DNA from 2 places in the Streptomyces sp. PsTaAH-124 genome. Region 1 is predicted to be linked to the other one. Evidence: predicted binding sites of a transcription regulator. Region 1 holds the regulator's gene; the other holds the start of a gene.

Region 1 (4,415 bases):
TCAGCGTCCGTTGAACGCGTCCTTCAGCCGCGAGAACAGGCCCTGCTGGCCGGGCTGGAACTGCCCCTGGGGGCGCTCCTCGCCGCGCAGCCCGGCCAGTTCCCGCAGCAGGCGCTCCTGCTCGGGGTCGAGCTTGGTCGGCGTCTGCACCTCGACGTGCACGATGAGGTCGCCCCGGCCGCCGCCGCGCAGATGCGTGACGCCCCGCTCGTGCAGCGGGATCGACTGGCCGGACTGGGTGCCCGGCCGGATGTCGACCTCCTCCAGGCCGTCCAGCGTCTCCAGCGGCACCTTGGTGCCCAGGGCCGCCGCCGTCATCGGCAGGGTGACCGTGCAGTGCAGGTCGTCGCCGCGCCGCTGGAAGGCGGCGTGCGGCAGCTCGTGGATCTCGACGTAGAGGTCACCGGCCGGGCCGCCGCCGGGGCCGACCTCGCCCTCGCCCGCGAGCTGGATGCGGGTGCCGTTGTCCACACCGGCCGGGATCTTCACCGTCAGGGTGCGGCGGGCGCGGATGCGGCCGTCGCCCGCGCACTCCGGGCACGGGGTGGGCACGACGGTGCCGAAGCCCTGGCACTGCGGGCAGGGCCGCGAGGTCATGACCTGGCCCAGGAAGGACCGGGTGACCTGCGAGACCTCACCGCGGCCGCGGCACATGTCGCAGGTCTGGGCGGTGGTGCCCGGGGCCGCGCCCTCGCCGCTGCACGTGGTGCACACGACGGCGGTGTCGACCTGGATGTCCTTCGTGGTGCCGAAGGCCGCCTCGTCCAGCTCGACCTCCAGCCGGATCATGGCGTCCTGGCCGCGGCGCGTGCGCGAGCGCGGTCCGCGCTGCGAGGCCGTGCCGAAGAACGCGTCCATGATGTCGGAGAAGTTGCCGAAGGAACCGGCGCCGAAGCCGCCCGCACCGGCCCCGCCGGACTGCGAGAGGGGATCCCCGCCGAGGTCGTAGACCTGCTTCTTCTGCGGGTCCGACAGCACCTCGTAGGCGGCGTTGATCTCCTTGAACCGCTCCTGGGTCTTCGGATCGGGGTTGACGTCCGGGTGCAGCTCGCGCGCGAGCCGCCGGAACGCCTTCTTGATCTCATCCTGCGACGCGTCGCGGCGCACGCCGAGAACGGCGTAGTAGTCCGTGGCCACTTACGACTCCGCCAGGATCTGTCCGACGTACCGTGCCACTGCGCGTACCGCTCCCATCGTTCCCGGGTAGTCCATGCGGGTCGGTCCGACCACGCCGAGCTTGGCCACTGCCTCGCCGCCCGAACCGTAGCCGACCGACACGATGGACGTGGAGTTGAGTCCTTCGTGGGCGTTCTCGTGACCGATGCGCACGGTCATGCCCTGGTCCTGTGTCTCACCGAGCAGCTTCAGCAGGACGACCTGCTCCTCCAGCGCCTCCAGCACGGGCCGGATGGTGAGGGGGAAGTCGTGTCCGAAGCGGGTGAGGTTGGCGGTGCCGCCGATCATCAGCCGCTCCTCGTTCTCCTCGACGAGGGTCTCCAGGAGGGTGGACAGCACGGTGGCGACCGTGCCCCGGTCCTCCAGGTCGAACCCGTCGGGGAGGTCCTCGACCAGCTGCGGCACGTCCGCGAAGCGGCGGCCCGCGACCCGGCTGTTCAGCCGCGCCCGCAGGTCCGCGAGGGACGTCTCGCCGAAGGGCGCCGGGCAGTCGATCATCCGCTGCTCGACCCGGCCGGTGTCCGTGATCAGCACGAGCATCACGCGCGCGGGTGCGAGCGCGAGCAGTTCCACGTGCCGCACGGTCGAACGGGTCAGCGACGGGTACTGCACCACGGCGACCTGCCGGGTCAGCTGCGCCAGCAGCCGCACCGTGCGGGCCACCACGTCGTCGAGGTCGACGGCGCCGTCGAGGAAGTTCTGGATGGCACGCCGCTCGGGCGCGGTCATCGGCTTGACCCCGGCCAGCTTGTCGACGAAGAGGCGGTACCCCTTGTCGGTGGGGATCCGGCCCGCGCTGGTGTGCGGCTGGGCGATGAAGCCCTCGTCCTCCAGGGCCGCCATGTCGTTGCGGACCGTGGCCGGTGAGACGCCGAGGTTGTGCCGCTCGGTGAGGGCCTTGGAGCCCACCGGCTCCTCGGTGCCGACGTAGTCCTGGACGATGGCGCGCAGCACCTGAAGCCGTCGCTCGCTGAGCATCGCGCACACCTCCAGAGTCGTCCCTCGGCTTCCGCCTGGCACTCGGCGCATACGAGTGCCAGCATTCCCCGGCCCAGTGTACGGCCGTGGGGTACGCCCGGGGCAAGACTGGTCCAGGTGACCGGTCCGGGGAAGGCCAGGGTCTTTCGTTCGGATCAGGCCGGATGAGGGAGCGGGGTCTGGTGCCGTGCCTCGCAAGGCGGAGGAGGGCGGCATGGCGGAGCCATGGCAACCGACGACAACGCGGCGAGGTGCGGCGCCAGGGCACGCGAGCCCGGCATGATCCGAACGAGAGGCCCTAGCGTTCCGGTATGACCGTGACTTGGGAAGAGCTCGGGTGGGAGCGGCTGGCGGACGGCGTGGGGCGGGTGCGGCTGGCGGGGTGGGACTGCACGGTCGGGCTGGTCGCCGGAGCCGGGGCGGCGCTGATGGTGGACGCGGGCTCCTGCCTGGCCGAGGGCGCTCGGCTGCGCGCGCGGGCGCGCGAGCTGACCGGCGGCGATGTGACACATCTCGCGCTGACGCACCCCCACTTCGACCATGTGCTCGGGGCGGCGGCGTTCGACGGCGCCGAGATCCTCGCCGCCGAGGGGACGCGCACGGTGCTCGGCGACGCGCGCGGGCGCGCGGAGCTGCGCGAGGACGCGGTGCGCCAGGGACTCGACGCGGCGGCGGCCGAGGAGGCCGCCGCGGCCCTCCCGGTCCCCGGCCGCGAGGTCAGCGGGCGGCTGGCCCTGCCGCTGGGCGGCGGCCGGGAGGCGGTACTGGCAGACCTGGGCGCCGCGCACAGCACGCACGACCTGGCGGTGCTGGTGCCGGTGCCGGGCGGACGGCCGGTGGTCTTCTGCGGCGACCTGGTCGAGGAGTCCGGCGAGCCGCAGGCGGGTCCGGACGCGGCGCCGTCCCGCTGGCCCGCCGCGCTGGACCGGCTCCTCGTACTGGGCGGCGAGGACGCGCTCTACGTCCCCGGGCACGGCGCGGTGGTCGACGCCGCCTTCGTCCGGGCCCAGCGCGACGCGCTGGCCGACCGCTTCGGCGTGTCGCGCTGACCGCGGCCCCGGATCTCCCTATCGTCACTCGAATGCGCCAGTACTCCGCCGACCTCACCCCGCCCTGGAAGAAGCCGCGGGCCGTGCCCGGGGTGGCGGCCGAGCCGGGGCTCGTGGTCGAGGAACCGGCGACCGGATTCTGCGGGGCGGTGATCCGCTGCGAGGCGGGCACGGTGACCCTGGAGGACCGCTTCGGCAAGCACCGCGTCTTCCCGCTCCAGCCCGGGGGCTTCCTGCTGGAGGGCCGCCCGGTGACGCTGGTGCGGCCCGCCTCGGGTCCGGTACGTCCCACCCGCACCGCCTCCGGTTCGGTCGCCGTCCCCGGCGCACGCGCGCGCGTGGCCCGCGCCGGGCGCATCTACGTGGAGGGGCGGCACGACGCCGAGCTGGTCGAGAAGGTGTGGGGCGACGACCTGCGCATCGAGGGCGTCGTCGTGGAGTACCTGGAGGGCGTGGACGACCTGCCCGCGATCGTCGAGGAGTTCGCGCCCGGCCCGGACGCCCGCCTCGGCGTCCTCGTGGACCATCTCGTCCCGGGCAGCAAGGAGTGGCGGATCGCCGAGGCGGTCACCAGTGAGCACGCGCTCGTCGTCGGGCACCCGTACATCGACGTCTGGGAGGCCGTGAAGCCGTCCTCGCTGGGCATCGAGGCGTGGCCCCGGATCCCGCGCGGCCAGGACTGGAAGACCGGGGTCTGCCGCGCCCTGGGCTGGCCGGACCACACGGGCGCGGCCTGGCAGCAGATCCTCTCCCGGGTGCGGTCGTACAAGGATCTGGAGCCGGAGCTGCTGGGCCGGGTCGAGCAACTGATCGATTTCGTGACGGAGCCGGCGTAGAGCCGCCCGGCCGGCCCGGGTCGCTCAGTCCACCAGGTCCCGTACCACCGCGTCCGCCAGCAGCCGGCCGCGCAGGGTGAGCGCCGCGCGCCCGGTGTCGTACGGCTCTTGCTGGAGCAGGCCGTCCGACAGCGCCCGGCGGGCGGCCGCGAGGCCCGCCTCGCGCAGCAGGTCCAGCGGTACGCCCTCGCGCAGCCGCAGCTCCAGCAGGATCCGCTCCACCCGGCGGTCCTCCTCGGTGAGCAGTTCGCGCCCGGCGCCCGGGGAGCGCCCCTGGGCGAGGGCCGCCGCGTACGCGCCGGGGTGCTTGACGTTCCACCAGCGCACGCCGCCCACATGGCTGTGCGCGCCGGGGCCCGCGCCCCACCAGTCCGCG
Region 2 (4,415 bases), on a different contig from region 1:
CGAGGGCTGGGGCTTCGTGAACGTCAACCTGCGGCCGTACTACGCCGAGGGCTCCAAGACGCTGGCGTACGAGATCTGCGAGCAGCTCGGCTGGCGGCTGCCCGACCAGATCGTCGTCCCGATCGCCTCCGGCTCCCAGCTCACCAAGGTCGACAAGGGCCTGCGCGAGCTGATCGCGCTCGGCCTGGTCGAGGACAAGCCGTACAAGATCTTCGGCGCCCAGGCCGAGGGCTGCTCGCCGGTCTCCACCGCCTTCAAGGCCGGACACGACGTGGTGCGCCCGCAGAAGCCGGACACCATCGCCAAGTCCCTCGCCATCGGCAACCCGGCCGATGGCCCCTACGTCCTGGACATCGCGCGCCGCACCGGCGGCGCCGTGGAGGACGTGACGGACGAGCAGGTCGTCGACGCGATCAAGCTGCTGGCCCGCACCGAGGGCATCTTCGCGGAGACCGCGGGCGGGGTGACGGTCGGCGTCACCAAAAAGCTCGTCGAGAGCGGTCTGCTCGACCCGTCGAAGACCACCGTCGTGCTCAACACCGGTGACGGCCTCAAGACCCTGGACGCGGTGGCCGGTACCGGTCTGACCGCCACCATCCGCCCCACCCTGGACTCCTTCCGAGAGGCTGGCCTCGCATGAGCGTGACCGTTCGCATCCCCACCATCCTGCGCACCTACACCGGCGGGCGGGCCGAGGTGAGCGCCGACGGCGCCACCCTCGCCGAGGTCATCTCCGACCTGGAGAAGAACCACACGGGCATCGCCGCGCGCGTCCTGGACGACCAGGGCAAGCTGCGCCGCTTCGTCAACGTCTACGTCAACGACGACGACGTCCGTTTCGAGCAGGGCCTGGAGACGGCCACCCCGGACGGCGCGGGCGTCTCGATCATCCCGGCGGTCGCCGGCGGCTGATCATTACCGTCGGTAATGACGGTGATCGGAGTATCCGGTGAATTGCCCCCTCCGCGGGAGAAGCGGAGGGGGCAATTCCATGTGATTGAGCGCGGTAGAGTTGGGGAAGGCGCCCCGGATCTCCCGGTCGAGCGCCCCTTGATTTCTGCCGCCCGCCGATGAGAAACAGCCAAAATCCGCGGGTATTTTGCGGCTTTTGCGGTGTTTATGGGGCCCGACTTGCCCGGGGTTCGGCTGAATTCGCGTCACATTCCGGACCGCTCCCGCCCGGATTTCTCGTCCGATTGACCTGTTGCAGACGGCAGTTGGACAGATACATTCAGCCGCGGTCGACGCGTTCCGGCGCACGCCCCCGATTCACGGGCGGTGAGGTCTGACCCGGATCCGCGAAGTGCGGATCTGTGCAAGGGCCAGTAATAGGGGAGTTAGGCATGGCTCAGGGCACCGTCAAGTGGTTCAACGCGGAGAAGGGGTACGGCTTCATCGCGGTCGACGGTGGTGCGGACGTCTTCGTCCACTACAGCGCGATCCAGATGGACGGCTACCGCACGCTGGAAGAGGGCCAGCGGGTCGAGTTCGAGATCTCGCAGGGTCAGAAGGGCCCGCAGGCCGACATGGTTCGCGTCACCGCCTGAACGTACGTCACGCGAAGGGCCCACACCTTGCCGGGTGTGGGCCCTTCGTCCTGCCCGCCGGGCCCCGCCCCCTCCCCTCTGTTCGCCTCCGGCTGATCCCGGCCGGTCGAGGCGCGCTCCCCGCCAGAGGCGCTTGCACTCGACCATGCCGAGTGCTAATCATTGGCGTTAGCACTCTGAAGGTGAGAGTGACAACGAGGACCGGGTCGGTGAGGCCCGCAGGCCGGGTGGGGCAAGGAACCACGAGGCCGGCGAGCCGTCCGTCGCGGGCGCGGGCGCGGTCCGAAGGAATCACCCCCAGTCCTGGAGGGACCACTTCACATGGCCAAGATCATCGCGTTCGACGAGGAGGCACGGCGCGGCCTCGAGCGCGGCATGAACCAGCTCGCGGACGCCGTCAAGGTGACGCTCGGCCCCAAGGGTCGCAACGTCGTCCTCGAGAAGAAGTGGGGCGCCCCCACGATCACCAACGATGGTGTCTCCATCGCCAAGGAGATCGAGCTCGAGGACCCGTACGAGAAGATCGGCGCCGAGCTGGTCAAGGAAGTCGCCAAGAAGACGGACGACGTTGCCGGCGACGGTACGACCACCGCGACCGTGCTGGCCCAGGCCCTGGTCCGCGAGGGCCTGCGCAACGTGGCCGCCGGTGCCAATCCGATGGCCCTGAAGCGCGGTATCGAGAAGGCCGTCGAGGCCGTCTCCGCCGCCCTGCTCGACCAGGCCAAGGAGGTCGAGACCAAGGAGCAGATCGCCTCCACCGCCTCCATCTCCGCCGCCGACACCCAGATCGGCGAGCTGATCGCCGAGGCCATGGACAAGGTCGGCAAGGAAGGCGTCATCACCGTCGAGGAGTCGCAGACCTTCGGGCTCGAGCTCGAGCTCACCGAGGGCATGCGCTTCGACAAGGGCTACATCTCCGCCTACTTCGCGACCGACATGGAGCGCATGGAGGCGGTGCTCGAGGACCCGTACATCCTCATCGCCAACTCCAAGATCTCCTCGGTCAAGGACCTGCTCCCGCTCCTGGAGAAGGTCATGCAGTCGGGCAAGCCGCTGCTGATCATCGCCGAGGACGTCGAGGGCGAGGCCCTGTCGACCCTGGTCGTCAACAAGATCCGCGGCACCTTCAAGTCCGTCGCCGTCAAGGCCCCGGGCTTCGGCGACCGCCGCAAGGCCATGCTCGGCGACATCGCCATCCTCACCGGCGGCGAGGTCATCTCCGAGGAGGTCGGCCTCAAGCTGGAGAACGCCACCCTCGACCTGCTGGGCAAGGCCCGCAAGGTGGTCATCACCAAGGACGAGACCACCATCGTCGACGGCGCCGGCTCCTCCGAGCAGGTCGGCGGCCGGGTCAACCAGATCCGCGCCGAGATCGAGAACAGCGACTCGGACTACGACCGCGAGAAGCTCCAGGAGCGCCTGGCCAAGCTCGCGGGCGGCGTGGCCGTCATCAAGGCCGGTGCCGCCACCGAGGTGGAGCTGAAGGAGCGCAAGCACCGCATCGAGGACGCCGTGCGCAACGCCAAGGCGGCCGTCGAGGAGGGCATCGTCGCCGGTGGTGGCGTGGCCCTGCTCCAGGCCTCCCAGGTGTTCGAGAAGCTGGAGCTGGAGGGCGACGAGGCCACCGGTGCCGCCGCCGTCAAGCTGGCCCTGGAAGCCCCGCTGAAGCAGATCGCCGTCAACGCCGGCCTCGAGGGCGGTGTCGTGGTGGAGAAGGTGCGCAACCTGACCCCGGGCCACGGCCTGAACGCCGCGACCGGCGAGTACGTCGACCTGGTCGGCGAGGGCATCATCGACCCGGCGAAGGTGACGCGCTCCGCGCTCCAGAACGCCGCGTCGATCGCCGCGCTGTTCCTCACCACCGAGGCCGTCATCGCCGACAAGCCGGAGAAGGCCGCCGCGGCCGCTCCGGGCGGCATGCCGGGCGGTGACATGGACTTCTGATCCGCCCGCGGATCAGCCCGTCCCTGCCGAGGGCGGCACTCCCTGGAGACAGGGGGTGCCGCCCTCGGGCGTTTCCGGGGCGACCGCCCGCGGCCGGGACTCGTCGGCCGCAGCCGGGCGCAGCCGGTTCCCGGGCTCTCCGGCAGCGACCCCGCTCAGCTCTTACGCGCGCTCAGGACGCAGAACTCGTTGCCCTCCGGGTCGAGGAGGGTCACCCAGTGCTGCCCGTCCCGCGCGGTGTCGGCGCGCCGGGCGCCGAGGGAGAGCAGCCGCGCGACCTCGGCCTCCTGGTCGTCGGGGCGGAAGTCGGGGTGCAGCCTGTTCTTCGCCGTCTTGCCCTCGGGGACAGGCACGAAGAGGAGGCCCGGCATCCGGTCCGGCTCGGGCCGGATCTCGATGATCTCCTCGGACTCGTCGACCACGACCCAGCCGAGGGCCTCGGCCCACCAGCGCCCGAGAGCGACGGGGTCGGCGGAGTCGACGATGATCTGTTCCCATTCCAGTGCCATGGGCCTGAGCATAGGCAGACCGGCGAACCACGCCGCAGAGTCTCCGGCCGTCGCCCATTTAGCTTGCTTAAGTCAATCAAGTCGAATTATGGTTGCTTGAGTCAAGTACCCCTGCCCTCCCGGAGACCTCTTCCATGTCCGACGCACCCGCCCGGCCCACCGCCGCCGAGGCCCTGCCCAGACCCAACGCCATCGTGGCCGTCCTGGCCTTCGGCGGCATCGTGGTCTCGCTGATGCAGACCCTGGTGATCCCGATCGTCTCGGAGCTGCCGAAGCTGCTGCACGCCTCCGCGTCGGACGCCGCGTGGGTCATCACCGCCACACTGCTCGCCGCGGCCATCGCGACCCCCGTCATGGGCCGCCTCGGCGACATGTACGGCAAGCGCCGCATGCTGCTGCTCAGCCTCGTCATGCT

Evidence for each region. The regulator HrcA, encoded in region 1, represses chaperone genes, less so after heat shock. The targets are predictions, from matches to a motif close to TTNGCACTCNGNNNNNCNGAGTGCNAA.
Region 2: a site for HrcA is predicted at 1,680-1,706, ahead of groL (chaperonin GroEL). Genes of this name have one in related genera too.

Annotation. Positions count from the first base shown of each region.
Region 1 is NZ_KB892206.1:311,667-316,081, forward strand. Features, by position in the region: gene dnaJ (molecular chaperone DnaJ) at 1-1,137, opposite strand; gene hrcA (heat-inducible transcriptional repressor HrcA) at 1,138-2,154, opposite strand; gene B086_RS0133295 (MBL fold metallo-hydrolase) at 2,466-3,203, shown strand; gene B086_RS0133300 (DUF3097 domain-containing protein) at 3,236-4,039, shown strand; gene hemW (radical SAM family heme chaperone HemW) at 4,064-4,415, opposite strand, start outside.
Region 2 is NZ_KB892167.1:38,328-42,742, forward strand. Features, by position in the region: gene thrC (threonine synthase) at 1-640, shown strand, start outside; gene B086_RS0114035 (MoaD/ThiS family protein) at 637-912, shown strand; gene B086_RS0114040 (cold-shock protein) at 1,344-1,547, shown strand; gene groL (chaperonin GroEL) at 1,869-3,491, shown strand; gene B086_RS0114050 (VOC family protein) at 3,647-4,000, opposite strand; gene B086_RS0114055 (MFS transporter) at 4,135-4,415, shown strand, end outside.